3 regions of the Telluria sp. ZB4P34 genome follow, and region 2 is predicted to be linked to each of the others. Evidence: predicted binding sites of a transcription regulator. Region 2 holds the regulator's gene; each other region holds the start of a gene.
The links. The regulator HrcA, encoded in region 2, represses chaperone genes, less so after heat shock. The targets are predictions, from matches to a motif close to TTAGCACTCNNNNNNNNNGAGTGCTAA.
Positions count from the first base shown of each region.

Region 1: a site for HrcA is predicted at 8,161-8,187, ahead of groES (co-chaperone GroES). Genes of this name have one in related genera too.
Region 3: a site for HrcA is predicted at 8,179-8,205, ahead of rpoH (RNA polymerase sigma factor RpoH). Genes of this name have one in related genera too.

Region 1 covers NZ_JCASIF010000015.1:42,994-53,595, reverse strand. Annotated here, with positions in the region: gene AC56KL_RS19400 (DUF4287 domain-containing protein) at 1-127, opposite strand, end outside; gene AC56KL_RS19395 (c-type cytochrome) at 240-1,529, shown strand; gene AC56KL_RS19390 ((2Fe-2S)-binding protein) at 1,543-2,031, shown strand; gene AC56KL_RS19385 (xanthine dehydrogenase family protein molybdopterin-binding subunit) at 2,031-4,262, shown strand; gene AC56KL_RS19380 (hypothetical protein) at 4,270-5,436, opposite strand; gene AC56KL_RS19375 (sulfite exporter TauE/SafE family protein) at 5,656-6,462, opposite strand; gene AC56KL_RS19370 (EVE domain-containing protein) at 6,462-6,932, opposite strand; RNA gene ssrS (6S RNA) at 7,105-7,285, opposite strand; gene AC56KL_RS19360 (cell division protein ZapA) at 7,331-7,642, opposite strand; gene AC56KL_RS19355 (hypothetical protein) at 7,639-7,896, opposite strand; gene groES (co-chaperone GroES) at 8,276-8,566, shown strand; gene groL (chaperonin GroEL) at 8,618-10,264, shown strand; gene AC56KL_RS19340 (hypothetical protein) at 10,268-10,602, shown strand, end outside.
Region 2 covers NZ_JCASIF010000022.1:31,303-41,904, forward strand. Annotated here, with positions in the region: gene holA (DNA polymerase III subunit delta) at 1-973, opposite strand, end outside; gene AC56KL_RS21825 (LPS-assembly lipoprotein LptE) at 988-1,494, opposite strand; gene leuS (leucine--tRNA ligase) at 1,498-4,155, opposite strand; gene AC56KL_RS21835 (barstar family protein) at 4,394-4,720, opposite strand; gene dapB (4-hydroxy-tetrahydrodipicolinate reductase) at 4,723-5,535, opposite strand; gene AC56KL_RS21845 (outer membrane protein assembly factor BamE) at 5,532-6,155, opposite strand; gene fur (ferric iron uptake transcriptional regulator) at 6,247-6,675, shown strand; gene hrcA (heat-inducible transcriptional repressor HrcA) at 6,884-7,900, opposite strand; gene AC56KL_RS21860 (HAD family hydrolase) at 7,961-8,671, opposite strand; gene AC56KL_RS21865 (hypothetical protein) at 8,937-9,527, shown strand; gene AC56KL_RS21870 (hypothetical protein) at 9,544-10,197, shown strand; gene AC56KL_RS21875 (hypothetical protein) at 10,370-10,543, opposite strand.
Region 3 covers NZ_JCASIF010000005.1:20,159-30,760, forward strand. Annotated here, with positions in the region: gene glpK (glycerol kinase GlpK) at 1-1,087, opposite strand, end outside; RNA gene rnpB (RNase P RNA component class A) at 1,142-1,480, opposite strand; gene AC56KL_RS10865 (S41 family peptidase) at 1,560-2,666, opposite strand; gene AC56KL_RS10870 (thiamine pyrophosphate-binding protein) at 2,829-4,532, shown strand; gene AC56KL_RS10875 (hypothetical protein) at 4,663-4,854, opposite strand; gene AC56KL_RS10880 (hypothetical protein) at 4,872-5,282, opposite strand; gene ftsY (signal recognition particle-docking protein FtsY) at 5,281-6,231, shown strand; gene AC56KL_RS10890 (cell division ATP-binding protein FtsE) at 6,257-6,934, shown strand; gene ftsX (permease-like cell division protein FtsX) at 6,931-7,854, shown strand; gene rpoH (RNA polymerase sigma factor RpoH) at 8,328-9,218, shown strand; gene AC56KL_RS10905 (GNAT family N-acetyltransferase) at 9,314-9,841, opposite strand; gene AC56KL_RS10910 (hypothetical protein) at 10,390-10,602, shown strand, end outside.

The DNA.
Region 1 (10,602 bases), on a different contig from region 2:
GTTCCATGTGCTTCATGCCGGGCCTGGCGGCCAGCAGGCCGAGCCAGTGTTCCACCGGCTGCCCAACCTTTTTCTCGATCGAGGGAAAGTACGATGCCGGACCCTTGGGTGTTGCCGATTCGCTCATGCTATTCTCCATGCGTTGTTGAGAGGTGGGTGCCTGTCACGACGAACGGCGCACGCGGGAATCGACATGCTGCCTGCGCCGCGACCCATTTTACGAGGAGCGCAGGCGGGACATGAAGCGGGCGGGAAGCGCATGGCGGTATCGATGGTGGCTGGCGCTGGCCGCCCTGCTGTTGCTGGCGGCCGCGTTCATCGTGTGGCGTCCGGCGCTGGCGCCGCAGCCGGCTCCCCCGCGCGTCGAGGCGGCGCTGGTCGCGCGCGGCGCCAACCTGGCCCGCCTCGGCATGTGTGCATCCTGCCACACGGCCGACCCGGCCCGCCCCTTCGCCGGCGGCCTGGCCGTGAACACGCCGTTCGGCGCCGTCTACAGCACCAACATCACCCCCGACATCGGCACCGGCATCGGCAACTGGAGCTTCGACGCCTTCGAGCGCGCCATGCGCCAGGGTGTCTCGCGCGACGGCCGCCTGCTCTACCCCGCCTTCCCCTACCCGCACTACACCAGGCTGGCGCCGGACGACATGCGCGCGCTGTACGCCTTTCTGTTGACGCGCCCGCCCCTGGCCGCGCCGGCGCGCGAGAATCGGATGCGCTTCCCCTTCGGCTTCCGTCCGCTGATCGCCTTCTGGAACCTGCTCTACCTCGACGAATCGCCCTGGCAGCCGGACCCGCGCCAGGGCGCCGAATGGAACCGCGGCGCCTACGTGGCGGAGGCGCTGGCGCACTGCAGCGCATGCCACACACCGCGCACCCTGCTGGGCGGCCCGGACCTGGCGCGCCGCTTCGACGGCGGCGAGGCCAATGACTGGTACGCGCCCGCGCTCAATGCGCATTCCCCCTCGCCCCTTCCGTGGACGCGCGCGCAGCTGCTGGACTACCTGCGCAGCGGCATCGCTCGCGAGCACGCCATCGCAGGCGGCCCGATGCAGGACGTCGTGGTGCAGCTCGGCCAGGCCGCGCCGGGCGACGTGGCCGCCATCGCCACCTATATCCATGGCTACCTGGCCCAGGCGCCCGCACGGCGTACGCCGGCCCGGCAGGCAGGACCGCTGCCGCCGCCCGCCGCCAAGGACCCGGACCTGGCGCGCATGCGCCTGGGCTACGATACCTATGCGATGGCCTGCGCCAGCTGCCACGACGCCGGACGCGCGCCCGGTTCCGGCGGCGCCCTGCAGCTGCAGAAGGCGGTGGCCCTGTACGATCCCGATCCGCGCAGCCTGATCCACATCATCCGCCAGGGCATCGCGCCGCCGGCGGGCGAGCCTGGACGCTGGATGCCCGGCTACGACAGGCTGCTGGACGACGCCCAGCTGACGGCGCTGGCCGCCTACCTGCGGCGCTACGGCGCGGGGCAGGAACCGTGGGCCGGCCTGGAGGACGCGGTGCAGAAAGCGAGGCAATGATGGGAACCCGGCCATGAGCAAATTTCAACTGCAGGTCAATGGCAAGCCGCACACGGTCGACGTCGACGCCGACACGCCGCTGCTCTACGTGCTGCGCAACGACCTGAAACTGAACGGCGCCAGGTTCGGCTGCGGCCTGGGCCAGTGCGGCTCCTGCACCGTCATGCTCGACAAGGAGCCGGTGATGTCCTGCCTGCTGCCGGTGTCGCTGGTGGGCAGCCGCGCCGTCCGGACCGCGGAATCGGGCGGCACGCGCTGGGTGCCGAGCGTGGTATTGCAGCAGGCCTTCATCGAGGAGCAGGCGGCGCAGTGCGGCTACTGCATCACCGGCATGATCATGCGCGCCACCGCCCTGTTCGAGCAGGTGGCCTCGCCCACCGACGCCCAGATCAAGGCCTGGATGCAGCCCAACCTGTGCCGCTGCGGCACCCAGCTGCGCATCCTGCGCGCGGTGCGGCGCGCCGCCGACGTGCTCAAGGCCCAGCCGATCCGGAACTACTGATGAACGACGAGACGCCAGCCGCTCCCCGCCCGGCCCACCGCGCCGGCCGCCGCCGCTTCCTGGCCGCGGGCGGCGCCCTGACCCTGTCCTTCACGATCCCGCTGCGCGCCGCGCCCGGCGCCGGCCCGCCGGGCAGCCTGGCGCGCGCGCCCTGGCTGGATGCCTGGATCCGGGTTGGCGCGGACAACCGCATCACGGTCTATACCGGCAAGGTGGAGCTGGGCCAGGGCATCCGCACCGCCCTGCTGCAGGTGGCCGCGCACGAACTGCAGATCGATCCGGGACGGCTGGTGCTGGTCACGGCCGACACCGAACGCACGCCCGACGAAGGGTATACCGCCGGCAGCCATTCGATGCAGGACAGCGCCACCGCCATCCGCCATGCGGCGGCCCAGGTGCGCGCCCTGCTGCACGAGAAGGCGGCGGCGCGCCTGAACGTGCCGGCTGCGGCGCTGGCCCAGGACAACAGCGTGTTCCGCACACCCGACGGGCGCCGCGTGAGCTTCAACCAGCTGGTGGAAGGAGAAAGCCAGCACGTGCGCGCCACCGATGCGCTGCCGCCGCGGATGCCGGATGCACGGCGCTGGATTGGCGCCACCCTGCCGCGGGTCGACATCCCGGCCAAGCTGAAGGGCCACCTCGCCTACATCCAGGACATTCGCGTGCCCGCCATGATGCATGGCCGCGTGGTGCGTCCGCCCTCGCCGGACGCGCGCCTGCTCGGGGTGGATCGCGCGGCGGTGGCGCGCCTGCCCGGCGTGCTCGAGGTGGTGCAGGACGGCCGCTTCCTGGGCGTGATCGCCGACGAGGAATACCGCGCCGTGAAGGCGGCGCGCGCCCTGGCGCAGGCGGCGCGCTGGGAAGTGCCGGCCACCCTGCCGGCCGGACGCGACGTCGCGACCCTGGTGCGCAGCCTGCCCGCGCAGCGGCACGATGTGCTCGTCCGTGGCGTCCCGAGCACCGCGGGCACCGCGGGCCGCAGCCTGCGCGCCAGCTACACCCGACCCTTCCAGCTGCACGCCTCGATCGGCCCTTCGTGCGCGATCGCGCTGCTGGAAGGCGGACGCTATACGGTCTGGACCCATTCGCAGGGCGTGTTCCCGCTGCGCCGCGCGCTGGCCGAGCTGCTCGGCGCGCCCGAGGCAGCGGTGCGCTGCATCCACGCCGAGGGTTCCGGCTGCTACGGCCACAACGGGGCCGACGACGCCGCCGCCGACGCGGCGCTGCTGGCGCGCGCCTTTCCCGGCATTCCCGTGCGGGTGCAGTGGATGCGCGAGGACGAACACGCGTGGGAACCCTTCGGTCCCGCGATGGTGGCGGACGTGGCCGCCACGCTCGACGCGACGGGCAGGATCAGCGACTGGCAATACGAGGTATGGAGCCCGCCGCACGCCACCCGCCCCGGCCGGGCCGGGAACCTGCTGGCCGCCACCCTGCTGGCGCGCCCGTTCGCGCCGCCCGCGCCCAGGCCGATCCCCTTGCCGGACGGCGGCGGCGACCGCAACGCCATCCCGTACTACGTGCTGCCAAACGCGCGCGTGACCCACCGCTTCCAGCCGGCCGCCCCGTTCCGCACCTCGGCGCTGCGCTCGCTGGGCGCCTACTGCAACGTGTTCGCGATCGAGAGCTTCATGGACGAGCTGGCGCGGCTGGCCGGCGCCGACCCGGTGGCCTTCCGCCTGCGCCACCTGGATGATGCGCGCGCCATCGAGGTGGTGAAGCTGGCCGCCGCCCGGTTCGGCTGGGACGCCTACCAGCGCCGGGCGCGACGGGGGCGCGGCTTCGCCTTTGCCCGCTACAAGAATTCGGCGGCCTATTGCGCCATCGCGCTCGAGGTGGAAGTGGCGCTCGACACCGGCTTCGTGCGCATCGTGCGCGCCGATGCCGCCGTCGATTGCGGCGAGGTGGTGAGCCCGGACGGGGTGCGCAACCAGATCGAGGGCGGCATGCTCCAGTCGGCCAGTTGGACCCTGTTCGAACAGGTGCGCTTCGATGCCGCCCGGGTGCTCAGCCAGGACTGGGCCGGCTACCCGATCCTGCGCTTCGACAGCGTGCCGGACCGGATCGACGTCCACCTGCTGGACCGTCCCGGCCAGCCCTTCCTCGGCACCGGCGAAGCGGCCCAGGGACCGCTCGCCGGCGCACTGGCCAACGCCGTGATGGACGCCTGCGGCAAGCGCGTGCGCGAGCTGCCGCTGGACCGGGCGCGCATGCGCCGGCTGGCGACCTGACGCGGCGTCAAGCCTGGCGGCTCTCCCGCAGGACCGGTTCCTCCGGCGCCACGGGTGCCGCGCCATGCAAGGCCACGCGCAGGCTGGCCTCGCGGTCGATCAGGAAGGCCACCAGCAGCACCAGCCCGGTGAAGGCGGTGCTCAGGTTGCGCAGCTCGCCGGTGGCGCAGAAGGCCAGGAACAGCGGCAGGTTCACGGCCGCGCAAATGACGAGGTGACGGCGCACCACGCGCGGCGCCAGCGGCCAGGCGCGCCACAGGACGATGCCCAGCACCGCCAGGGTGCCGATGAAGGCGCGCGAGGGGCCGACCAGGCCATAGGTGGTCTCGAGGCGGAAGTAGGACCGGCCCGACAGGTAGGCCTGGACATTGGCCAGCAGGTGGAATTCGAGCGCGCCGCCGACGGCTTCCAGGTAGGCCGTCTTCTGCGCCACGTTCATCAGGCCGGCCAGCAGCACCAGGACGCCGACCGCGATCCAGGCCGCCCGCCGCGACAGGCGCGGACGCAGCAGCGGGTACAGGGCCGGCAGCACGAAGAAGAAGGTCTCCTTGTTGAGCGTCGCCACCAGCACCAGCGCCGCCAGCGCAATCAGCCGGCCGCGCAGGGCAAGCAGGAAGGCCAGGCTGCCGAACAGCAGTTCCACCGTGTCGTAGAAGTAGCCGCCCACGGTCTGCAGGTAGGGGAAGCTCAGGGCAAAGGCAGTCGGCGCCAGCACGGCGGCCAAGGGGGAGACGTTGAAGTGCAGGAGGATGCGGCGCAGCACGAACAGGCTGCCGAGCAGCGCGAGGAAACTGGCGTAGTAGACGATCGCGTAGCGGAAGCGCTCGCTGGGGGTGCTGCCGGGCTGGCTCTTGGCGAAGACACTATCCGGACGGAAGCGCTCGGCGACCCGCTCCTTCAGGCGCCCGGAGGCGAGGCCGTCGAGGCGGCGCGCCAGGTCCGGCACCAGCTGGCGGTAGACGAAAGGCTTGTGCGCCGCTTGTTCCAGCATGGCCGACACCCCGAAGCGCGGATCGCCGTCGCGCAGTCCCCACTTGCCGGCAAAGCCCGAGAAGGCCGCCGCCGCTACGATCCAGAAAAAGGCGAACAGCAGGAAGCCCGCGACAACACGCGGCATCGCGCCCCGGCTGGCGGAAGACGTGAGCGGAGAGAGATGGACGGTGTCGGCTGGCATGCTGTCATTCAAGGTAACCAAGCCACGGCACAGCGTCAATATGCATGTCACGGCGGGCGCGGGATTGTAGCCGGGCCGGGGGGTTTCGTCACCTGGCGGCAACACCGGCTTGTAGGGTGGTCGGCACTGCCGACCGCGCGTTCAGCTACGACATGTTCTGCCACGGGCTCTGCCACGGCGCATCGATGAGTTGGACGCGCGGTCGGCAAGCCGACCACCCTACGCGCTCGCAGCCTTCCAGAACATGTAGGCCGCCAGCAGGTACAGGATCACGGCGAACACCTTCTGCAGCTGCCTCACCGGCATGCGGTGCGCGGTGCGCGCCCCCACCGGCGCCATGCTGACGCTGGCCAGCACGATGATCGCCAGCGCCGGCAAATAGATGAAGCCCAGCGCGTACTCGGGCAGGCCGGGTTCGCCCCAGCCGAAATAGATGTTCGAGAGGGTCCCCGACAGCGCGATCGGAAAACCAAGCGCCGCGCTGGTCGCCACCGCGTTGTGGATGCGCACCCCGCACCAGGTCATGAAGGGCACCGACACGAAGCCGCCGCCGGCGCCGACGATGCCCGACAGCGTGCCGATCAAGCCGCCGGCCGCGAACATGCCCGGTGCGCCCGGGAGCGTGCGCGCCGCGGCCGGCTTCTTCCCGATCAGCATCTGGGTGGCCGAGAAGGCGACGAACACGCCGAAGAAGGCCGCCAGTACCGAGGCATCCATCTGCTTGCCGATCCAGGGCCCGATCCAGGAGCCGATCAGGATGCCGGGCGCCAGCAGCTTCACCACCGGCCACAGCACCGCGCCGTGCTTGTGGTGGGCGCGCACCGAGGACAGGGACGTAAACAGGATGGTGGCGAGCGAGGTGGCGATCGCCATGTGGATGGTCAGCTCCGGCGGGAAGCCGCGCGCGGTGAAGATCATCGTGATGAACGGGACCAGCACCATGCCGCCGCCGATGCCGAGCAGCCCGGCCGCGAAGCCGCCGAAGGTGCCCATCGCCAGCAGCGCCAGAACCAGGCCGAGGTCCATCAGCGCTTCCCTTCGCGCAGCAGCGCCACGATGGCCTTCCACTGCGCGCTTGATACCGGCGACACCGACAGCCTGCTGCCCTTCTGCAGCAGCACCATGTCGTCGAGCGCCGGAATGGCGCGCATCTCGCTCAGGGGCAGGTAGCGCCCCTGCTCCACGGCGCGCACGTCGACCGAGATCCAGCGCGGGTTTTCGGCAGTGGCCTTGGGGTCGTGGTAGGGCGATGCGGGATCGAACTGGGTCGCATCAGGATAGGGGCTGCTCGCCACCTCGGCGATGCCGGCCACGCCGGGCACGGCGCAGCTGGAATGGTAGAACAGGATGCCGTCGCCGACGGACATCCCGTCGCGCATGAAGTTGCGGGCCTGGTAGTTGCGCACGCCGAACCAGGACACCGTTCCCTGTGGCGCAGCCAGGACGTCGTCGAAACTGACTTCGTCGGGTTCTGACTTCATCAACCAATAGCGCATCGATTCTCCATGAATGTAGGGTGGTGGGCTCTGCCGACCGCGCGTTCAGCTCCGATTTGATCTGCCACGGCGCATCTGCAAGTTGGACGCGCGGTCGGCTCTGCCGACCACCCTACAAAGAACAGCCGCAAAAAAAAGCGGCTGCGTACCAAGGTGCGCAACCGCTCGTGCATGTAGCCCCGCCTGTGTCGTTATTGCCGGCATCCCGAACCAAAAGGCTCAAGGTGGTCGCGGTCAGCTCAGTTTCGGGTTCGTCAGACTAGTGACGCTCGCGCCCACCAAGCATGTCCCACAACCTATGCGAAAGAATGGTTCAAGGAATATATGACAAATCTCGAACACCGCAGGGTAGATCGCAGTTTACTCCCTTGGCCGGGCATGTCAACCGAATCCGGAATTCAGTAGCGATTTTCCGGCGGCGCCAGGGCCTTGTCGAGGACGGTGTGCATCGCTTCCAGCTTCTGCTTGACTTCCAGGATCGACATGTCGGACAGCGGTCCCTGGGGCGACTTCACGGACAGGAATTCGGCCGCGACGCTCAGCGCCGCCATCACCGCGATACGGTCGGTGCCCTTGACCTTGCCCGAGTCGCGCAGCGCGCACATCTTGCCGTCCAGGTAGCTGACCGCTTCGCGCAGGGTGCGCTCTTCGCCTTCGCGGCAGGCCAGGCGGTAGGCTTGGCCCATGATGGTGCAATCCAGGTAGATCATTGGGTGGCCTCGTTTGCTTCGCCGGCGCCGGTATCGGGCGCATCAGGTGCATCGAGCGCTTCCGGCGCGGGGAACTGGTCGAGCAGCGCCTCGACGCGCTGCTGGGCCTGGGCCAGCCGCTCCTTGAGCGCCTGGTTTTCAGTGCCCAGCAGGCCGTTGGCCTGGCGCAGCAGGTAGATCTCGGCGCGCTGCGACTGCGTCAGCTGGGCGAGCCGCTCGATCTTATCGGAGAGGTCTTGAAATTCGGAAATCATTCGACACTATAGGACTGAGATGGTTTTTCCGTCAACCGAATCGCACGCCCATGAAGGAGGACGGCGCCCGGACCGCGGCCGCCAGGCGGCCAGCCGTGCGGCCCCTCGGCCAGGTTCCGGTGTACCCTGCCCGGCTCTTGCCTCGATCGCCACAGCCGCTAGTGTACAACCTGCCCATTAGATTGTGTTTTCGCAAAAAAATCGGTTCGGTCCCCCACATTGCCGCTTGAAATGGCTTGTCATGATCCCTATAATCACGAAGCGTTAGCACTCGTTAGCTGAGAGTGCTAACAACTGGTGCTTACCAAATTCCCCAGCCGACGCCACCTGGCGGCGGCGCGAATAGCTAGTCAAACCATTGAAAAATAAGGAGTTTTGCATGAACCTTCGTCCTCTGCACGACCGCGTGATCGTGAAGCGTCTCGACCAGGAAACCAAAACTGCATCCGGCCTGATCATCCCCGATGCAGCCGCCGAGAAGCCGGACCAGGGTGAGATCCTCGCCGTCGGCAACGGCAAGGTGCAGGAAAACGGCCAAGTCCGCGCGCTCGAAGTGAAGGTCGGCGACCGCGTCCTGTTCGGCAAGTATTCGGGCCAGGCCGTCAAGGTCGATGGCCAGGAACTGCTGGTCATGCGCGAAGAAGACATCATGGCCGTCGTGGCCCTGTAATTCCGCATCCTCCTGTAGTACACATTCACGAACTCATTCGGAGAACAAGAAATGGCAGCTAAAGAAGTAATTTTCGGCGACGCAGCGCGCGCCAAGATGGTTGAAGGCGTCAACATCCTCGCCAACGCAGTCAAGGTCACCCTGGGCCCGAAAGGCCGCAACGTCGTGCTGGAGCGCTCGTTCGGCGCCCCGACCGTCACCAAGGACGGCGTCTCGGTCGCGAAAGAGATCGAACTGAAGGACAAGCTGCAGAACATGGGCGCGCAGATGGTCAAGGAAGTCGCGTCGAAGACCAGCGACAACGCCGGTGACGGCACCACCACCGCGACCGTGCTGGCGCAAGCTATCGTCCGCGAAGGCATGAAGTTCGTTGCCGCCGGCATGAACCCGATGGACCTGAAGCGCGGCATCGACAAGGCCGTCGCCGCCACCGTCGAAGAACTGAAGAAGATCGCCAAGCCGACCACCACCTCGAAAGAGATCGCCCAGGTCGGCGCCATCTCGGCCAACTCGGAAACCTCGATCGGCGAGCGCATCGCCGAGGCGATGGAAAAAGTCGGCAAGGAAGGCGTCATCACCGTCGAAGACGGCAAGTCGCTGAACGACGAGCTGGACATCGTGGAAGGCATGCAGTTCGACCGCGGCTACCTCTCGCCGTACTTCATCAACAACCCGGACAAGCAGGTCGCCGTTCACGAAAACCCGTTCATCCTGCTGTGCGACAAGAAGATCTCGAACATCCGTGACCTGCTGCCGGTGCTGGAGCAAGTTGCGAAAGCCGGCCGTCCGCTGGTGATCGTCGCCGAAGACATCGAAGGCGAAGCGCTGGCCACCCTGGTGGTCAACAACATCCGTGGCATCCTGAAGACCGTCGCCGTCAAGGCCCCGGGCTTCGGCGACCGCCGCAAGGCCATGCTGGAAGACATCGCCGTCCTGACCGGCGGCCAGGTGATCGCTGAAGAAGTCGGCCTGACCCTGGAAAAGGTCACGCTGCAGGAACTGGGCCAGGCCAAGCGCGTCGAAGTGGGCAAGGAAAACACCATCATCATCGACGGCGCCGGCGCCGCTGAATCGATCGAAGCGCGCGTCAAGATGGTCCGCGTCCAGATCGAAGAAGCGACCTCGGACTACGACCGCGAAAAACTGCAAGAGCGCGTGGCCAAGCTGGCCGGCGGCGTTGCCGTGATCCGCGTCGGTGCAGCCACCGAAGTCGAGATGAAAGAGAAGAAGGCGCGCGTGGAAGACGCACTGCACGCCACCCGCGCTGCCGTCGAAGAAGGCATCGTTCCTGGCGGCGGCGTGGCCCTGCTGCGCGCACGCTCGAACATCGACATCAAGGGCGACAACCCTGACCAGGACGCAGGCATCAAGATCGTCCTGCGCGCGATGGAAGAGCCGCTGCGCATGATCGTCCAGAACGCCGGCGACGAGCCGTCGGTCGTGGTCGCCGCCGTCATCGCCGGCACCGGCAACTACGGCTACAACGCCGCCAACGGCACCTATGGCGACATGGTCGAAATGGGCGTGCTGGATCCGGCCAAGGTCACCCGCTCGGCCCTGCAAAATGCAGCGTCGATCGCCGGCCTGATGCTGACCACCGACTGCATGGTCTCGGAAGTCACCGAAGACAAGCCGGCCGGCGGCATGGGCGGCATGGGCGGTATGGGTGGCATGGGCGGCATGGACGGCATGATGTAATTCATGACTCCCTGTAAGGGAGGTTTGGCGCCGAATCCATCCGGCGCCTCCCCTGTCCAAAGCCTGCAAGGTTCGCGCCTTGCAGGCTTTTTATTTATCAAGGAGCAAAAAGTGGCGACAGTCGATGCAAACGAACTCGAAGACGCCGTGATCATGGTCAGCGGCCCTGGTGATGTAGTCGAGGCATGGGTATGCCTCGATACCGGCGCCGTGTACCTGCGCGGCGACAGCATTTCCCCCGAAGCCGGCCCCCTGCCGGAAGATATCGATACTTCCGAGCGCTACGTCGGCGTGCCGGACTCGCGCAGCCTCGACCTCGGCCATGCTCTGGTGTTCGG
Region 2 (10,602 bases):
ACGCATCCCCCGCAAACGCCTTCGCGCGCAAACCCTTGACCATCCGGTCCACCTGCGCCGCCTCCTGCAGCGCCGCTTCCAGCGTCGCCAGCGACACGCGCCGCAGCGCCGGCTCCATCATCCGCTCGCGCGGACCCCAGATGCGGGATTCCTTCAGCAGCGCGCCCAGCGGGCGGCCCTGCGCCATCCCGGATTTCAATTTTAGCAGCGTGCGGATTTCTTCACTGACGGCCCACAAAACCAGCGGCAGCGCCTCGCCCTCGCCCTTCAATCCGTCGAGCATGCGCGCCAGGCGCGCCGCATCGCCCGCCAGCATCGCCTCGGACAGCTTGAACACGTCGTAGCGCGCCACGTTGAGCACGGCGTCCTGCACCTGTTCGAAACTGAGCTTGCCCGGCTCGTACAGCAAGCCGAGCTTCTGGATTTCCTGGTGCGCCGCCAGCAGGTTGCCCTCCACGCGGTCGGCGATGAAGTCCAGGCTCTGGCGCTCGGCGCTCTGTCCCTGGCTTGACAAGCGCATGCCGATCCAGCCCGGCAACTGCGGACGTTCGACGATCGGGATCTCGATGTAGACCGCGGCCTGCTGCAGCGCCGTCACCCACGAGGCCTTGGCGGTCTGCCAGTCCAGCTTGGGCAGGGTGATGAGGGTCAGGTTGTCGGGGCCGAGGTCCTTCGCGTAGGCCTGCAGGGCGGCGCTGCCGTCCTTGCCCGGCTTGCCGCCCGGGATGCGCAGCTCGATCAGCTTCTTGTCGCCGAACAGGGACATGGCCTGGTTCGCCGCCAGCAGTTCGCCCCACTTGAAGGTGCGCTCGACCGTGAGCACGTCGCGCTCGGTGTAGCCCTGCGCGCGTGCGGTCTTGCGGATGCGGTCGGCCGCCTCCAGCGCGAGCAGGTGCTCGTCGCTGGTGATCACGTACAAGGGCGCAAGGCCCTTGGCCAGGTGACCCTCGAGGGCCTCAGGCCGCAGTTGCATGCTTCGGTTCCAGGTCAGACAGGTTTGATGGCGGCCAGGCGGCGCAGGATCTGCTGCACCAGGTCGGTCTGCATGTCGCGGTACAGCAGCACCTCTTCCGATTCCTTGGCCAGCACCTGCGATTCGTCGAAGGCGATGTTGCGGCGCAGGGTGATCTCGGTCGGGCCCAACAGTTCCCTGTTGTTCGCGTCGCGCACGCGGAACACCAGCGTGTAGCTCAGCGAATATTCGCGCACCCGGCCCAGGCTGTTCAGCGACAGGATCGATTTGCCGCGCGATTCCGACAGCACGTCGAACACGGCCTGCGCACGCGAGGCGTCGTTCTCGATGCGCACGGCGTCGCCCGCGCGCAGGTTGCGCTTGAGCTCCGTGCCCAGCGGCGAAGTCTCGGGGAAGGCCAGGTAGATGCTCTGGAAGGGCATGTTGTACTGGCCGTTCGAGCCGCGCAGCTGGAAGCCGCAACCGGCAACGCTTGCAAGCAGCAGGAGTACAGCGAGAGTGCGCACCACGATGGTCTTCATCGCTTACACCACGATGTTGACGAGTTTGCCCGGCACGACGATGACCTTCTTCGGCGTGCCTTCGATGAACTTCTGCACCGATTCCTCGGCCAGCGCGGCCGCTTCGATCGACGCCTTGTCGGCATCCTTCGCCACCTTGACCGAACCGCGCAGCTTGCCGTTCACCTGGATCATCAGTTCGATCTCGGACTGTTCCAGCGCGGCCGGGTCCACTTCCGGCCACTGCACATTGAGGATGTCGCCGTAGACGGCGGCATAGCCCAGGTCCTGCCACAGCGCGTGGGTGATGTGCGGCGCCACCGGGTTCAGCAGGCGCAGGAAGATCGAGAAGCCTTCCGCGATCACCGCGCCGGACGCCACACCTTCGGCGAGCTTGCTGGACTCCAGGGTGTTGAGCATCTTCATGCAGGCCGAAACGACCGTGTTGTACTGGATGCGCTTCAGGTCGTAGTCGGCCTGCTGCAGCACCTTGTGCACTTCGCGGCGCAGGGTCTTCTGCGCATCATCGAGCGAACCTTGCTGCTGGCCGGCCAACGCCGCGGCAATGCGCTCGCGCTGCGCGTAGCCGTAGGCCCAGACGCGGCGCAGGAAGCGGCTCGCGCCTTCCACGCCGCTGTTCGACCACTCCAGGGTCTGCTCCGGCGGCGAGGCGAACATGGTGAACAGGCGCGCGGTGTCGGCGCCGTACTGCTCGATCTGCGCCTGCGGGTCGATGCCGTTGTTCTTCGACTTCGACATCTTCTCGGTGCCGCCGATGTTCACGGGCTGGCCGTCCGACTTCAGCGTCGCGCTCTGCGGGCGGCCCTTGTCGTCGAAGGTCAGTTCGACGTCGGCCGGGTTGAACCAGGTCTTCTTGCCGGATGCGTCTTCACGGTAGTAGGTCTCGTTCAGCACCATGCCCTGGGTCAGCAGGTTGACGAAAGGCTCGTCGAACTTGAGCAGGCCGAAGTCGCGCATCACCTTGGTCCAGAAGCGCGCGTACAGCAGGTGCATGACGGCGTGCTCGATGCCGCCGATGTACTGGTCCATCGGCATCCAGTAATCGTTGCGGGCGTCGACCATGGCCTCGTTCGAGCCCGGCGAGGTATAGCGCATGTAGTACCAGGATGAGTCGATGAAGGTATCCATCGTGTCGGTCTCGCGGCGCGCAGGCTTGCCGCACTTGGGGCAGGAGCAGGCCAGGAAGGCTTCGTCCTTGTTGAGCGGGTTGCCGGTGCCGTCCGGGACCAGGTGTTCCGGCAGCACGACCGGCAGGTCCTGCTCGGGCACCGGCACGGCGCCGCAGTCGCCGCAGTGGATCATCGGGATCGGGGTGCCCCAGTAGCGCTGGCGCGAGATGCCCCAGTCGCGCAGGCGGAAGGTGACCTTCTTGTCGCCCAGGCCCTGGGTTGCGAGATCACCCGCCACGGCATTGACGGCGGCGATGTAGTCGAGGCCGTCGTACTTGCCCGAATTAATCAGCTTGCCGCCCGCCGTGCCGGCGTGCTCCTTATCGCCGTACCACTCCTGCCAGCCCTCTAACGAGAACGCCTGGCCTTCGACCGCCACCACCTGCTTGATCGGCAGATTGTATTTCGTGGCGAAGCCGAAGTCGCGTTCGTCGTGGCCCGGCACGCCCATCACGGCGCCGTCGCCGTAGGTCATCAGGACGTAGTTGCCGACCCAGACCGGCAGCTGCTCGCCCGTGACCGGGTGGGTGACGGTGAGGCCGGTCGGCATGCCCTTCTTTTCCATCGTCGCCATGTCGGCTTCGATGACGGAGCCCAGCTTGCATTCGGCGATGAAGGCCTGCAGTTCCGGATTGTTCTTCGCTGCGTGCTGGGCCAGCGGATGCTCGGCCGCCACGGCGCAGAAGGTCACGCCCATGATGGTGTCGGCGCGGGTGGTGAAGACGTACAGCTTGCCCTCGTTGATGAGGGCGCCCGATTCGTCCTTGATCTCGTGCGGGAAGGCGAAGCGCACCCCGGTCGACTTGCCGATCCAGTTGGCCTGCATGATGCGCACGCGCTCCGGCCAGCCCGGCAGCTTGTTGTCCACGTAGTCCAGCAGCTCGTCCGCGTACTCGGTGATGCGCACGTAGTACATCGGGATCTCGCGCTTCTCGATCAGCGCGCCCGAGCGCCAGCCGCGGCCGTCCACCACCTGCTCGTTCGCCAGCACGGTCTGGTCCACCGGGTCCCAGTTCACGGTGCCGGTCTTCTGGTAGATGATCCCTTTTTCCAGCATCTTGAGGAACATCCACTGGTTCCACTTGTAGTATTCCGGCTTGCAGGCGGTCATCTCGCGCGACCAGTCGATGGCCAGGCCCATCGATTCCATCTGCCCGCGCATGTGGGCGATGTTCGAGTAGGTCCACTCGGCGGGCGGCACGTTGTTCGCCATCGCCGCGTTCTCGGCCGGCATGCCGAAGGCGTCCCAGCCCATCGGCATCAGCACGTTGTAGCCGTTCATCCGCAGGTAGCGGTACATCACGTCATTGATCGTATAGTTGCGCACGTGACCCATGTGCAGCTTGCCCGACGGGTAAGGCAGCATCGAGCAGGCGTAATACTTGCCCTTCGGGAAACGCGGGTCGTTCTCGACGGCTTTGTAGGCGTCGATCGACTTCCAGTAGGCTTGGGCGGCCTGTTCTACTTCGGCTGGACTATATTTTTCTTGCATGATTTCTGCAGACGTAATGAGGGGTGGAACCGGACATTATACTGGTTCGTATTGCACTGCGGCGAAAGGCTGAGGCCATGAAAAAACCGCCATGCCCGCCGGAGCAGGGATGACGGTTAAGTTGGTTTGCTCTCAAGTAGGGTGTTCGGCTATGCCGAACGCGCGTTCAGCCGGAGCATGAACAGCCGCACGTCAAAGCGGAGGGGAGTTGAACGCGCGGTCGGCGGAGCCGACCACCCTACCGTAGCGTCAGCTTCAGCGCCGGCTTCTCGCCGTAATCCTCATAGCGCTCGTTGATGCCGCCCACGCAAAAGGCGATCTCCTCCAGCAGATCTGGCACGGCCGCCTTCATCTTGTCGGAGTCAAGGACGACAATCTCCAGCACCTCGTTCGGCTTCAGCCGGAAGCTGGTCATGTTCTCGTCATCGCGCAGGTAGCTCATGCAGTCCACCCAGGCATCGATCGACTCGGCGTACGACGCGGGAAAGCCGAATGCGCGCCGCGATTCCTGGTGAAAGGCGGCCTCGTCGACGATGGCGGCGCCGCTCAGTTCGACGACGGCCATGCTCAGCCCTTCAGCCCGAGCACGTCGTCCATGCCGAACAGGCCATGCGGCTTGCCCGCCAGGAAGCGGGCCGCACGCAGGGCGCCGTGCGCGTAGGTGACGCGGCTGCTCGACTTGTGGCTGATCTCGATGCGCTCGCCCGTGCCGAGGAACATGACGGTATGGTCGCCCACCACGTCGCCGCCGCGCACGGTGGCGAAGCCGATGGTCGAGGGGTCGCGCTCGCCGGTCACGCCTTCGCGGCCGTAGACGGCGCATTCCTGCAGGTCGCGTCCCAGGGCGCCGGCGATCACTTCGCCCATCTTCAGCGCGGTGCCGCTCGGTGCGTCGACCTTGTGGCGGTGGTGCGCCTCGACGATCTCGATGTCATAGCCTTCGCTGAAGCTCTTCGCCGCCATTTCCAGCAGCTTGAGCGTCACGTTCACGCCCACGCTCATGTTGGGAGCGAACACGATGCCGACCTGCTCGCCGGCCGCGCGGATCGCGGCCTTCCCGGCCTCGTCGAAACCGGTGGTGCCGATCACCAGCTGCACCCCGTTGGCCGCGCAGTAGGCCAGGTGCTGCAGCGTGCCTTCCGGACGGGTGAAGTCGATCAGCACGTCGGCGTCCTTCAGCGCGGCAGCCAGGTCCGACTGGATGGTCACGCCGGTCAGCTGGCCGGCAAAGGCGCCGGCGTCCTGGCCGATATGGGGCGAACCCGCGACGTCCAGCGCGCCCGCCAGCTCGGCGTCGGGCGCGGCCCCGATCGCTTCGACCAGCATGCGGCCCATGCGGCCGCTGGCGCCGGCGACAGCGACTTTCAACTTCCTGGTCATGGCTGGACGACCGGGGCGCCGCCGACCTTGGGCGCCTCGACCGGACGGGTTTCCTGCTTGGCCTTGTTGCTTACCTTGGCCGGGCCGGCGATGCGGTCGATGTATTCGCGCTCGGTCGGCAGGTTGCCGCCTTCGAAGCGCTCGACCTTGTCGTCCTTGAAGAACACGGAAACGCGGCTGGTGGTCAGCTCGCCGTTGCCGCGCGCGAGGTAGAACGGGAAATCCCAGCGGTCGTCGTGGAACACGCTGGTGAGCAGCGGGCCGCCGAGGATGAAGCGGACCTGGTCGCGGGTCTGGCCGACCTTCAGCTGGGCCAGCATTTCGGCCGAGACGAAGTTACCCTGCTGGATATCGGGACGGTAGGGCGAGAAGACCCACATGAACTTCTGCAGCTTGGTGGCCTGGACGGTCTGGGCGCCGGCGTTGGCCGTGGCAGCCGATTTCTGTGCGTCGGCAACGATGGAAGCCGGGTCCGTCTCCACCGGGGCAGCCGGACGCGTCTGGTTGCGCCAGGACGCGCAGCCGGACAGCACCAGGGTGCAGGCGATACCCGCCGCGAGTGCTGCGCGGGCAGCGAATCGATTGAAATCGCGATGGAAAACGGCTTGTTTGACGCGCATAGGTAACCTCAAAACGTTTGAGCGGGAGCTCCAAAACGCTATATCATAAAGCACTATGCCAAACTACGAGCAAGAAACGTGAGCGTCCTCCATGAGTAACAACCCCTCCGACCTCAAGGCCAGCGGACTGAAGGCAACCCTGCCGCGCCTGAAAATCCTGGAAATCTTCCAGAACAGCTCCGTGCGGCACCTGACGGCGGAAGATGTCTACAAAATCTTGCTTGCCGACAACATGGACGTCGGCCTGGCCACCGTCTACCGCGTGCTGACACAGTTCGAGCAGGCCGGCCTGCTGAACCGCAACCACTTCGAGACCGGCAAGGCCATCTACGAGCTCAACGCCGGCTCGCACCATGACCACCTCGTCTGCCTGGACTGCGGCCACGTGGAAGAGTTCTTCGATGAAGAGATCGAGTCGCGCCAGCACAAGATCGCGGTGGAGCGCGGGTTCAAGATTGCCGAGCATTCGCTGGCGATTTATGGCAACTGCGTAAAAGTGGGCTGTCCGCGCAAGGGCTGACGCCACATCACCGTAGGGTGTGCGGCTACACCCGGCACCGTGCCCAATCTGCGGCCGCCAAAGCCGCACACGCGTTCGACCAGCCCACGAACAGCCGTTCTGCCTGATCAAAAGGGATTTGAACGCGCGGGCGGCAGACACGATTGCGGCTGAACCTGTCTCCCGGTGGAGCCGCCCACCCTACAAATACCCGGCCTGTTCGGCATTTTTACGGCTGGCTCAGGGCATTCGACAACAGCTTCGCCGTGATATCCACGATCGGAATCACCCGCTCGTACGCCATGCGCGTCGGCCCGATCACGCCCAGGGTGCCGACGATGCGGCCATTCACCTCGTAGGGCGCCGTCACCACGCTCATTTCGTCCATCGGCACCAGCTTCGACTCGCCGCCGATGAAGATCTGCACCCCGCCCGCCTTGCTCGACACGTCCAGCAGCTGCATCAGCCCGGTCTTCTGCTCGAACATCTCGAACATCTGGCGCAGCGAGCTCATGTTGGAGGACAGGTCCGAGACCGACAGCAGGTTGCGTTCGCCCGAGATCACCATGTCGTCGCCCTCGGCCATCGCCTCGCTGCCCGCCTCCACCGCCACCTGCATCAGCTTGCCCATGTCGTCGCGCAGCTGGCGCAGCTCGCCGCCCAGGCGCTTGCGCACCTCGTCGAAGGTCAGGCCGGCGTAGGTCTGGTTCAGGTAGTTGGCCGACTGGATCAGCTGCGCCGGCGTGTAGTCGACGTCGGTCAGCAGCAGGCGGTTCTGCACGTCGCCGCGCGGATCGACGATCACCAGCAGGATGCGCTTTTCGGACAAGCGGAGGAATTCGATCTGCTGGAACACGGACTCGCGCCGCGGGCTCTGCACCACGCCGGCGAACTGCGACAGCGAAGACAGCATCTGTGCCGCGTTGGCGATGAGCTTTTGCGGATGCTGGCTCGGCAGGCGCATGCTCTGGGCGCCGACCGCGTGCTCGTCGAGGTGTTGCACGGTGAGCAGCGTATCGACGAACAGGCGGTAGCCGCGCGGCGTCGGAATGCGGCCGGCCGAGGTGTGCGGGCTGGCCACGTAGCCCATTTCCTCGAGGTCGGCCATGATGTTGCGGATCGTGGCCGGCGACAGGTCGAGGCCGGAAATCTTCGACAGCGCGCGTGATCCGACCGGCTGGCCGTCGGCGATGTAGCGTTCGACGAGGGCTTTGAGCAGGGTCTGGGCGCGAGGTTCGAGTTGCATGGGTTGGGGAAAGCGGGAGGTCAACTCATATTATGCACGTTCGGCCGGGCGCGGCGCCAGTCAGGCGTGCTCGCGCCCGAGCCAGTCCAGCAGGCCGTCCAGGCTGCTCACCTCGGCGTCCGGACGAACCTGCTCCGGCGCCTCGTTGAGCTTGCCTACCCGGTTCATCCACACCGCGCGCATGCCGGCGCCCTGGGCGCCCGCGACGTCGAGCAGCAGGTCGTCGCCCACGTACACCGCTTCCTGCGGCGCCACCCCGAGCAGACGGCAGGCTTCCAGGAAGATGCGCGGGTCGGGCTTGGCCAGGCCGAAGCCGGGGGCGGCCACCGAGGCGTCGAAATGGCGCGCCAGGCCGATCGTCTGCAGGTCGGCGTTGCCATTGGTGACGGAGCCGAGCCGCACCCGCCCCTTCAGGCGCAGCAGGCCGGGCAGCACGTCGTCGTAGGGAATCACCGCATTGCGGGCCGCGAAGAACTCGGTCATCGCCAGTTCCACCTTGCCCGCGTCCTCGCCGGCCTGCTCGAAAGCGGCAATCAGGCCGGCGCGGCGCAGGGCGCCGAGGTCGAGCTGGAATTCCGGCCGGCGCGCCAGCAGCTCGAGCCGGGCCTGGCGCAGCGTCTCGATCGTGAATTGCTGCGCCACCCGCGGCGCATGCTCGCGCAGCCAGGCGAACAGGATCTGCTCGGCCTCCAGGATGACCGGGGCGATCGGCCACAGGGTGTCGTCGAGGTCGAACAATACGGCTTTGGGCCAGGCGCGGCGTTGGATCATGATTGGTCGGCGAAAGATGAATGCTCGAGCCAAGGATAGCGAGCACGCCGGTAGAAATCAATCCGGCGCCGCTTTGACGAATCGGCATCCGCCGAGGTAGGCACTACCGGCGGTTACACCGTGATACAAAGGCAAACCGTCCAGCTGCTTGCCAAATGGACTAAAATGTCGGGCGATAGAGTGTGGGCGACGATCGCCCAGCCGCGTGTCCTCTTGTCATTAGCACACGCATGCACGTCCACCAGTGAGATTTTTTGGAGAAATTATGAAGAGTTCGTACCTGCGTGCCGGTGCTGCACTGGCATGCGCGCTGGTGCTGTCCGCCTGCGGCGGCAGCGATGGCGACCTGCTCATCAGCGGGGAGTTCAGCGGCGTGACCAAGCCGGGCCTGGTTCTGCAAAACAATGGCGGCGCGGACCTGGCGATTGCCCCGACCAATGGCGGTTTCGGTGGCTTCCGCTTCCCGGAACTGGCGGAATCCGATTCCAGCTACAACGTCACCGTCAAGACGCCCCCGAGCAACGCATCGGGCTGCGACGTGATCAACGGCGCGGGCAAGGTGGCCTTCCACGTCACCAACATCGTCGTCAACTGCAAGATCCGCCAGCACGCGCTGAAGGGCACGATCACCGGCCTGACCGGCAACAACCTGGTGCTGGTCAACGGCCCGGACCGCGTACCGGTTCCTGCCGGCGCCACCGGCTTCACGATGGCCACCGTCAGCGAAGACGCGCCCTATGGCGTCACCATCCTGACCCAGCCCGACAACCAGACCTGCACGATCGCCCACGCCGCCGGCACCGTGGGCCAGGCCGACATCACCAACGTGGCCGTGACCTGCGGTCCGCGCACTTAATCCTGGAGCAAGCTGAATGAAGTCTTACCTGATCCGTCCGGCCGGCGTGCTGGCAATGGCGCTGGGCCTCGCTTCCTGCGGGGGCGGTGGCGACGATGATAACTATACGGTGGCAGGCTCGGTCGAGGGCCTGGTGTACCCGGGCCTGGTGCTGACCAACAACGGCGCCGACCTGCCCGTCGCGCCGCCGGCCAAGGCCGGCGATCCGGTGTCCTTCGTCTTCCCGAACAAGCTCGAGTACGGCGACGAGTTCAGGATCACCGTCAAGACCCCGCCGGCGCACCAGACCTGCGGCGCGCCGGAAGAAACCGGCTATCTCCGTACTACCTACGGCACGGCCGGCCAGCTGGCGCAGATCAATGCGCGCTTCATCTGCTCGGTCAATGCCTACGCCATCGGCGGCAAGGTGACTGGCCTGACCAAGGACAACAAGGGCCTGGTGCTGGCCAACGGCAGCACCACCGGCTCCACCGCGCTGATCGCAGCCGAGACGAATACCACCGGCGCGGCCTTCGACTACCAGATGCTGCTGTCGGTGCCCTACGGCCAGACCTATGGCGTGTTCGTGGTGACCCAGCCGACCGGCCGCTTCTGCACCGTCGAGAACCCGGCCGGCACGATGGGCGATGCTGCGGTGACGAACATCAACGTCGTCTGCGTCCCGCGCTGAGAGATATGCGATAAACGAATGTCACGTATTTGAAAGGGAAATTGGACTTATATGCTGTGACGCAGCATAATCGCTCCTGTCTCCTCCAACTCTCCTCAGAAAAGAATTGGATTCAAGCCCGCCTCACCGCGGGCTTTTTTTTCGCCCGTGCACGACGGGCAGCCCGCGGCGATCAGGCCGGGCGCTTGGCGCTGACCTTCACGACGGCGACCTGCTGGGCGCCGACCGACACCTGGGCATTGTAGGCGTCGGCCGCGCGGCTGGTGGCGGCTTCCGCGTAGGTGCTGATGCCGGCGAGGACCAGGGTGGCGATGAAGATGGCTTCCATGTTCTTGAGGACGTTCATTTGTGTGCTCCTTCAGGTAGTTTGGCTGGCCGCCCGGGATGTCCTGCGGCTGTCGATGG
Region 3 (10,602 bases), on a different contig from region 2:
TGCCGACGATGGTCCCGCGCGCATACTGGTCCCAGTGCGGGGCGCCCAGGCCGGTAAACGCCGGCACCAGCATCACGCCGCCGCTGTCCGGCACGCTCAGGGCCAGGGCTTCGACCTCCTGCGACGCCTTGATGATGCCGAGGCCGTCGCGCAGCCATTGCACGGTGGCGCCGCCCATGAAGACGCTGCCTTCCAGCAAGTAGTCGGTGGCGCCCTTCACGGTCCAGCCGACCGTCGCCAGCAGGCGATTGTGCGAGCCGGGGGCCGTGGCGCCGGCGTGCATCAGCATGAAGCAGCCGGTGCCATAGGTATTCTTGACCAGGCCCGGGCGGTGACAGGCCTGGCCGAAGGTGGCCGCCTGCTGGTCGCCGGCGATGCCGGCAATCGGCACCGCGGCGCCGAACCACTCCTCCGCCGCCAGGCCCACCACCTCCGAACTGGCGACGAGGTCCGGCAGCAGGGCCGCCGGGATCTCGAACAGGGCCAGCAGCTCCTCGTCCCAGCGCAGGGTGTGGATATTGAAGAGCATGGTGCGTGCCGCATTGCCGGCGTCGGTGACGTGGCGTCCGCACAGGCGGTATACGAGCCAGCTGTCGACCGTGCCGAAGGCCAGTTCGCCGCGCTCGGCGCGGGCGCGCGCACCGGGGACGTGCTCGAGCAGCCATTGCAGCTTGGTGGCGGAAAAATAGGCGTCGACTTCGAGACCGGTGCGCCGGCGGATGTCGTCCGCCCTGCCCTGTTCGCGCAGGCGGTCGCACATGGCGGCGGTGCGGCGGTCCTGCCAGACGATGGCGCGGGCGACCGGCTCGCCGGTGGCACGGTCCCACAGCACCGTGGTTTCGCGCTGGTTGGCGATGCCGATGGCGGCGATCTGCGCGGCCGAGACGCCGGCCCGGGCCAGCGCCTCGCGCGCGCAGGCGAGCTGGCTGTGCCAGATGTCGAGGGCGTCGTGCTCGACCCATCCGGGCTGGGGAAAGTGCTGGGTGTATTCGTGCTGGCTGCTGGCGATGGGCAGGCCGGCGCGGTCGAATAGAATCGCGCGCGAACTGGTCGTGCCCTGGTCGAGGGCAAGGATGTATTGCTGCATCGATGTCGTCTCCAGGGCCGCGCGGCCGAGGTCTTTCAGGACCCCGTGGAATTCATGTAAAGCAGGCCGATAGGCCGGATTCTGTGTAGTGGTTTCCCTTGCAGGACGCCCCTATGACAGCCATTCCTCTAGGCGCTGGATTACTCCAGCGCTCAAGCTTCCTACCCGCACGCTCCGCGAGCAACATCAACGCGTGCCTATTTGGAATTGCTCCGAGTGGAGGTTACCGCGTTTCACCGTAACTGAATACGCTCGTCTCTGTGGCCCTATTCCTCGCCTTATACCTTGCGGCTTTCAGCGGACGGCCGTTAACCGTCACCCTGCTCTATGGAGTCCGGACCTTCCTCCCGCTCCCGTCCGAAGATGGGAGCCAGCGGCTGTCTGGCCTGCTTCACGGGGGCATTGTAACCGATACGCGGGCTTGTTCCCCCATTGCCGGGCAGGCCGTGCCATTTTGACGACGCCCGCCGGCTTATTTCCAGGTCCCGGTCTCGAGCCAGCGCTGCACCTGCACCACTTCCGCCTCCCTGCCCGCCTCGTCCAGGGGACGCGGCAGCAGGATGTCCGGCCCGATGCCGATGGTGTCGATGCGCATGTCGGACGCGCGCGTCGAGCGGCTCGTCCCGTACTTCAACACCCGGCCGGACGGCAATGCGTGCGGGCGCATGTTTGCGATATCGATCACGCCGGCGCTGGGACGGCCGACCAGTTTCACACGGAAACCCGTGCGCACCGTCAGCAGGAACTGCTCGCAGGTGCTGCCGCAGCCGCGGTCGACCAGCACCGCGACGCGCGCCGGTGCACCAGGCTCGGGCTTGACGGTGTCGACGAAGCCCACGCGCGCATCGCCGCCCAGCACCATGCTGCCATGCGGGGCGGCGCGCATCCTGTTCACGATCGGCGCGATCATGTCCGCACAGGCCTGCTGCTCGCTGGTCTGCCTGCAGATGTCTTCCTGCGCCTTGAGGTTGGCCGGCGTCACCAGGAACTCGGCGCGGTGCACCGGGTATCCGCCGTCCAGCAGCCATGGCAGCAAGGGCGCATAGCTCAGGTCAGCGCCGCCGCCGTTGTCGCGTACGTCGATGATCCAGTTCCGGTGCGAGGCCAGTTGCGCGCGGTGTTCCTCCATCAGCTTGCGTACGGCCGCGGCATAGGCATCCTTGAAGCTGGGGAACACCAGCAGCACGGTGCGCTTGCCCAGCACCTTGAAGGAAGGCATGCGCGGGTCGCCCCCCGTACCGGTCCGGTATGGCGGCGCGGCGGTGCTGCCGGTGGCGCCGAGCGCCGTCACGCTCAGGTGCCCCGGCCGCCATGCCATCAGGTAGGCGTCCAGCACGGCATCGCACGTGGCCGCGCTGCCGGCGCCGGCGGCGTCCGCACGCGCCTTGCGCAGCGCCCGGCCGATAGTGTCGCCATGGCTGGCCAGGTGGTCGCGCGCGCCGGCGTCGTTCACGGGAAGGAAGGCGGCGATCTCTTCCAGGTCGGCCTGGCAGGCCGCAGCGGGCGCGGCCTGCGCGGCCATGGCCGGCTGGGCCGATAGCAGGAGCGGAAACACCAAGCGGATCAGGTACTTATGCATTGTGGATCGAAGACCATTGCGAAAGGATTAACGGCAAATCATAGCCTGCAGCCGGGCTTGAAAGGCTGTCTTTTCTGAAATTTTGTGTCGCCATTTCAAAAGCCTCGACGGATGGCCTCGCATAAAATCACTCGATACCAAACCTGCAAGGATGACCGAACCATGACCCACCCTTCCCGCACCGGCGGCCAGATCCTGGTCGACGCGCTCCATACCCACGGCGTGGACACCGCTTTCGGCGTGCCCGGCGAAAGCTACCTCGACGTGCTGGACGCGCTCCACGATTCGGACATCCGCTTCGTGATCAACCGGCAGGAAGGCGGCGCGGCGTTCATGGCCGAGGCCTATGGCAAGATGACCGGCAAGCCCGGCATCTGCTTCGTCACCCGCGGCCCCGGCGCCACCAATGCCTCGATCGGCGTGCACACGGCCTTCCAGGACTCGACCCCGATGATCCTGTTCATCGGCCAGGTCGGCAGCGACTTCATCGACCGCGAAGCCTTCCAGGAAATCGACTACCGCCGCATGTTCGGCCAGATGGCGAAATGGGTGACCCAGATCGACCGCGCCGACCGCATCCCCGAATACATCGCGCGCGCCTTCCAGGTGGCCACCAGCGGCCGTCCCGGTCCGGTGGTGCTGGCCCTGCCGGAAGACATGCTGATCAAGAAAGCCGAAGTGCCTGACGCGCGCCGCTACCAGCCGGTGCAGGCCGCGCCCTCGCAAGAACAGGTCGCACAGCTGCGTTCCATGCTGGCGGAAGCGAAGCGCCCGATCGTGCTGCTGGGCGGCGGCTCGTGGAACGACGCGGCCTGCGCCGACCTGGCGCGCTTCGCCGAAGCCAACCGCCTGCCGGTGGGCTGCACCTTCCGCTTCCAGGACCTGATGGACAACGCCCATCCGAACTACGCGGGCGACGTCGGCATCGGCATCAATCCGAAGCTGGCCGCGCGCGTGAAGGAAGCCGACCTGGTGATCGCCATCGGCCCGCGCCTGGGCGAGATGACCACCAGCGGCTACTCGCTGCTGTCTTCACCCGTGCCGCGCCAGCGCCTGGTCCACATCCATGCGGACCCGGAAGAACTGGGCAGCGTGTACCAGGCCGACCTGATGATCGCCAGCGGCGCCCCGCAGGTGTGCGCCATGCTGGCGGCGATGGAGCCGGTGGATCCGTCCGCCTGGGCGGGGACGGTGGAAGAAGCAAAGGCCGACCTGGCCGCCTGGCAGGCGCAGCCGCCGATCTTCGCCGGGGGCGGTGCCCCGCTCGACCTGTGGCAGGTGGTGCAGGAACTCATGCGGCAGGCGCCGCGCGACACCATCATCACCAACGGCGCCGGCAACTACGCCACCTGGGCGCACCGCTTCTACCGCTATGGCGGCAAGCGCACCCAGCTGGCGCCGACCAATGGCGCCATGGGCTATGCGGTGCCGGCCGGGGTGGCGGCCAAGATCATCGATCCGCAGCGCACCGTGGTCACCTTTGCCGGCGACGGCGAATTCATGATGACGGGCCAGGAACTGGCCACCGCCGTGCAATATGGCGCCGGCGTGATCATCCTGGTGTTCAACAACAATATGTTCGGCACCATTCGCATGCACCAGGAACGCGACTACCCGGGCCGCGTGTCGGGCACAAGCTTGCACAATCCGGATTTCGCCGCCTTGGCGCGCGCCTACGGCGGCCATGGCGAGGTGGTCGAGAAGACCGGGGAATTCGCGCCCGCCCTGCAGCGCGCCCTGGCGCATGCGAACGAACGGAACTTGCCGGCCGTGATCGAACTGCGCTACGACGGCAACCTGATCACGCCGAATGCGACGCTCGAGACGATTCGCAAGACGGCGGAAGCGGCCCAGGCGAATCGGTGATGCTATGTAGGGTGGTCGGCTTCGCCGACCGCGCGTTCAACCGGTGTGGGAACAGGCGTGACGTAGGCTCACGCCATGTTTGAACGCGCGGTCGGCATAGCGTGATCTGGTCCACTGGACCAGATCACCCCTACTGTCCCAGCCCCAGTTCGGCCGGCAACGGAATCGGCTGGTCGAAGAAACTGACCTGCTCCGGATTGGTCAGGAACAATGCGACGAGGGCGATGAACGCCCACACGATAATGTTGCGCATGTTCGCAGCGCCGCCATCCGTGGCGTTGTCGCCATGGATGAGACGCTTCAGGAAATTAGTGATCTTCACGGTGTGCCCCGTTATGTTTATGGTTTTCTCTCTGTATTCAATTTAACGCAACTCGCCATCGTTTTCCAGAAGCGCACTGTTGAGTAGCCAGTCGGTTTCATCAATAACACAACAAACAGTTCCTTCGACGCATGTTCAAGTGTCGACGCCGTGCAGAGGGAAGCATCTTGCTGCTCTGGTAAAATATTCGCTACTTTTTTCTTCGCCGGCAGTCCAGCCGGCACCTGCGCAGGATCCGCCCCCCACACTATGTTTAGTTTCTTCAAGAGAAAGAAGCCTGAGACCGAGGTCCCGGAGCCGAGCCAAGCCGTTCCCGACACGGCATCGGCGCCGATGTTCGTCCCCGGCAGGCTGGACGCACCGGTCGCCCCCGCTCCGGCGCCCGTGCCGGCGCCTGCACCGGCCGCCCGATCGGTGGAATCCGGCATGGGCGAGCTGTTCCCGGAAACCGCGGAACGCCCGACCAGCGAAGCCGACCAGAAAACCTCCTGGATGGCGCGCCTGAAAGCCGGCCTGTCCAAGACGTCGAACAACCTGTCGCTGCTGTTCGTCGGCGCGCGCATCGACGAGGACCTGTACGAGGAACTCGAATCCGCATTGCTGATGTCGGACGCCGGCATGGACGCCACCCAGCACCTGCTGGACGCCCTGCGCCGCAAGGTCAAGGAAGACAAGCTGCTGGACGCCGCCCAGGTGAAGAGCGCGCTGAAGGCGCTGATGATCGAACTGCTGGCGCCGCTGCAGAAACCCCTGGAGCTGGGACGCCACGAACCGCTCGTGATGATGATCTCGGGCGTCAACGGCGCCGGCAAGACCACCACCATCGGCAAGCTGGCCAAGCACATGCAGCGCTTCGACCAGTCGGTGCTGCTGGCCGCCGGCGACACCTTCCGCGCCGCCGCGCGCGAGCAGCTGATGGTCTGGGGCCAGCGCAACAACGTCACCGTGATCTCGCAGGCCTCGGGCGACCCGGCCGCCGTCGCCTTCGATGCGGTCCAGTCGGGCAAGGCGAAGGGCATGGACGTGGTGATGGTCGACACCGCCGGCCGCCTGCCGACCCAGTTGCACCTGATGGAAGAACTCAAGAAGATCAAGCGCGTCATCGGCAAGGGCATGGAAGGCGCCCCGCACGAGACCCTGCTGGTCATCGACGGTAACACCGGCCAGAACGCGCTGGCGCAGGTAAAGGCTTTTGATGACGCGCTGCAGCTGACCGGCCTCGTGATCACCAAGCTGGACGGCACCGCCAAGGGCGGCGTGCTGGCCGCCATCGCGCGCACCCGTCCGGTGCCCGTGTACTTCATCGGCGTGGGCGAAAAGCTGGACGACCTGCAGCCCTTCAACGCCGAAGAATTCGTCGAAGCCCTGCTGGGCTGATGGAATGACCTTGAACAGCGCACCGATGATCGCATTCCAGTCCGTCTCCAAACAGTATTCTCCCGACGCCTACGCGCTGCGCGACCTGTCCCTCGACATCGCCAGGGGCGAGCTGGTCTACCTGGCCGGCCCGTCCGGCGCAGGCAAGTCGACCCTCATGAAGATGGTGGCCGCCGTCGAGCGCCCCACCAGCGGCGTGGTCACCGTCAACGGCCAGGACATCGGCCGCATCGGGAAGGCCAGCATCCCCTTCCTGCGCCGTAACCTGGGCCTGATCTTCCAGCACCAGCGCCTGCTCAACGACCGCAGCATCCTCGGCAACGTGATGCTGCCGCTGCTCGTTACCGGCGCGCCCAAGGGCCAGGCCGAGGGACGCGCCCGCGCCGCGCTCGACAAGGTCGGCCTGCTCGACCGCGCCAAGGCAATGCCACTGGAACTGTCCGGCGGCGAGCAGCAGCGCGTGGCCGTGGCCCGCGCCATCGTCAACCGCCCGCAGATCATCCTGGCCGACGAGCCCACCGCCAACCTCGACCGCGCCGCGGCCGACCGCGTGCTCGACGCGCTACGCGCCTTCCACGCCGCTGGCGTCACCTGCGTGATCTCGACCCACGACGACCAGGTGCTCGACAGTGCGCAGGCGCGCGTGATCCGCCTCGAACATGGCCAGCTGATTGGCAGCGGCCATCCCGGAGGTGCAGCATGAGCCCGTGGCTGCGCCAGCACCGCTTCGCGCTCGGTGCGGCCATGTCCACCGTGGGCAAGGCGCCGGGCAGCTTCCTGTTCAACGTGCTCGTGGTCGCCTTTGCGCTGATGCTGCCCTTTGCCGGCATCACCCTGCTCGACAACGTGCGTCCGCTTTCCGAACAGCTCTCGGTCGATCCCGAGATCAGCGTATTCATGCGCCTGGAGGCTACGCGCGAGGATGCCTCCGCCCTGCAGCCGCGCATCCGCGCCATCCTCGCCACCGGCGGCAAGGCGAATGCGGCGAACCTCGAGTTCGTGCCGCGCGAGAAGGCCCTGGCCGCCATGAAGGACAGGAGCGGCCTGGGCGAGGTGATCGAGACACTGGGCGACAACCCGCTGCCGGACAGCTTCCGCATGCGCCTGGACGGCAGCGGCGCCGCCAGCCAGGTCGATGCGATGGTCGAGCAGCTGCGCGCGCTGCCGGGCGTGGACGTGGTGCAGGTCGACTCGGCCTGGGTGAAGCGGCTGGCCGCCATGCTGGCGATCCTGCGCCTGGCCCTGCTGCTGCTGGCGGTCACGCTCGGCATCGTGGTGATCGCCGTGGTGTTCAACACCATCCGCCTGCAGGTGCTGACCCAGAAGGAAGAGATCGCCGTGTCGAAGCTGCTGGGCGCGACGGACAACTTCATCCACCGCCCCTTCTATTACACGGGCGCCCTGCTCGGCCTGTGCGCCGGCGCGGTGGCGCTCGGCGCGGTGATGCTGGCCCTGGTGCCGCTGAACGAGTCGATCGCGCAGTTCGCGCGGCTGTACGCGTCCGAGTTCCAGCTGGCGCCGCTTGGCGGCCTCGAGACGGCCGGCGTGCTGGCGATCAGCGCGGGCCTGGGCCTGATCGGCGCGATGTTGTCGGTGCAGCGCCACCTGGCGCGGGTGCGCTGAGGCAATCCGTGAACACGCGGACGGCCTGCCGGACGCATGTTCAAATTTGCCGAAATCATCACCTGAAAGGCCCTGCGTCCACCCCTACGTTAAGGCGAGCCCTATTCCTACAGGGCTTGCTTGCCGAAGGTGCGCCATTCAACAGAAGGGCCTTCCTATGGCCTTTAACCTGTCCTTAACGTGTTTTCCAGCTGGTTCCTGCTCACTTTTGAGCCGAATCAACAAAATTCAAGTCACCTGCCCTACAGTTAAATCGACGCGAAATTGATCCTTATAGGCAATACTTTAGCCAAACTTAATCAATTTTGACAAACCGATCCCTGCCTAGCACTCATACTTGTAGAGTGCTAATATATGTCTCGAAAACAGCGAAAATCAAGGAAGGCATCCAGTAACAAGCAGTAACGCTGGTGTTGCGCGACATGGGTCGGTGGCACATTTGGATGCAGAAGTTCACTACGAGGAAAATAAACATGTCCGCACAATCCGCATTGGTTCCGGCCGGCAGTCGTGCTCTGGGACTGGGTTTCACTGGCAATCTGGGCAACATCGATGCCTATATTTCTGCCGTCAACCGCCTGCCGATGCTGACCCACGAGGAAGAGGTCTCGCTGGCGAAGTCGCTGCGGGACCAGAACGACCTCGACGCCGCGCAAAAGCTGGTGCTGTCGCACCTGCGCCTGGTCGTGTCGATCGCACGCGGCTACCTCGGCTACGGCCTGCCGCATGCTGACCTGATCCAGGAAGGCAACATCGGCCTCATGAAGGCGGTCAAGCGCTTCGACCCGAACCAGGGCGTGCGTCTCGTCTCGTACGCGATGCACTGGATCAAGGCCGAGATGCACGAATACATCCTGAAGAACTGGCGTCTGGTGAAGGTCGCAACGACCAAGGCCCAGCGCAAGCTGTTCTTCAACCTGCGCAGCAATAAAGTGGGTCTGGACACCATGACCCCGAGCCAGGTCGACGAGCTGGCGAAGATGCTCGACGTCAAGCGCGAAGAAGTGATCGAGATGGAAACCCGCCTGTCGGGCCGCGACATCGCCCTCGAATCGCCGACCGACGACGAAGACGACAAGTTCGCCCCGATCGCCTACCTGTCGTCGGAGCGGCAGGAGCCGACCCGCGTGCTGGAAGCCGAGCAGGTCGACCGCCTGCAGTCGGAAGGCCTCGAGACGGCCCTGTCGAAGCTGGACCCGCGTTCGCGCCGCATTATCGAAGCGCGCTGGCTGGCCAACGACGACGGTTCGGGCGCCACGCTGCACACGCTGGCCGAGGAGTTCGGCGTGTCGGCCGAGCGTATCCGGCAGATCGAATCGGCGGCGCTGAAGAAGATGAAGGGTGCGCTGGCGGCTTACGTCTGAGCCCCTGCACCCCTCAACCAGAAACCCCGCTGCGGCGGGGTTTTTCTTTGGGGGCTGCAAACCTGGCGGACAGCTCTGAGGGCATTCCTGTCGGTCTAGACGACCGGGCTTTCCCGCTCACGCGTATACACACCGACCGCTTTGCCGTACACCTCCGTTTCCGATTGATAAGCCAAGCCAAGGCGCCTGGCAACGCGCAGCGATGAGTCATTGCCTGCATCGATGAGCGCCCGCACTGTTGGCTCTCCTCGGATCTCGAGCGCATGGGTCAAGGCCGCCGCCGCCGCTTCGTGCGCGAATCCCCGGCCCCAGAAGGCGCGATAGGTATTCCAGCCAAGCTCCATCACGGTGGATTCCTCGCGAAAGAACGCGCCGACGTTCCCGACCACTCGACCGGTTTCCTTTTCCTCGACGGCCCACCATCCGGCGCCATGCAGGAGCCACAGTCCCGCTTGTGAACAGAAGATGCGCCATGCAGCATGGCGGTCAGCCAGGCCCAGGTGGGTTGAGCTGACCGGGTCGGCGCAATGCGCTGCGAATGCGTCGAAGTCTTCGCGGCGATATTCTCGAAGCGTGAGTCGCTCTGTGTGAAGGCAGGGAACCGAAGTAATGAACTGAGTCATTGCAAGAAATAGTCAGGTTGTGAGCGCTTTTTGCGAAGGCCCGTTACCGCCGACAGCGGAACGGTTCGAAACCGACAAGCGGACATCATCCAGGCCACACGCTCGTCGAGCTCGACACGCTTGCTCGACTGCTGAGCGCGCTATTCAGGCTTGAATGACTATACTGGATATACCTTGCTTATAGACCAGAGGACAAACGATGAACCGACGCCGCGACTATAAAACTGCCCTTCTGATCGATGCAAGCATCTACTCGGTCAGCTCGGGCGTCCGCGAACACGCGGCAAGCGGGCTCGCTGAACGCCCCCTTTCGTCCGAGGTGGCGACCCGCATTTTCTTGGAACCCGAAAAGCGGCGCCATGCTCCGATTTCGCAGCGAGAAGCAGCTCGAGGGTGAGTCCAAGGCCCGGAGCGATGCCATTGCCGTTCTGAGTTACCGGTCACGACAGTGCGTCCACATTATTCATGAAATAGGGCCGATTCTGTCCTGTTTATCTCCTATTCTACGTATCGGCATTAGGCCTTTTGCATACACAAGGAGAATATGGATGAGCGATCAAGGAACCGGTTTGCAGCACGGAGCGCTGCTGCAGGCTATTGCTGGGCTTGCGACGGCTTCACGACCAGGTAGCGCCAATGCTGCCATTTCAGCCGCCGTGCCCAAGGCGAACGGCAAGCCCGGTGATTTCGATTTCTTGACTGGACACTGGAAAATAGCCAACCGCCGGCTGGTAGACAAGCAGTGGGATGAGTTCGAGGGT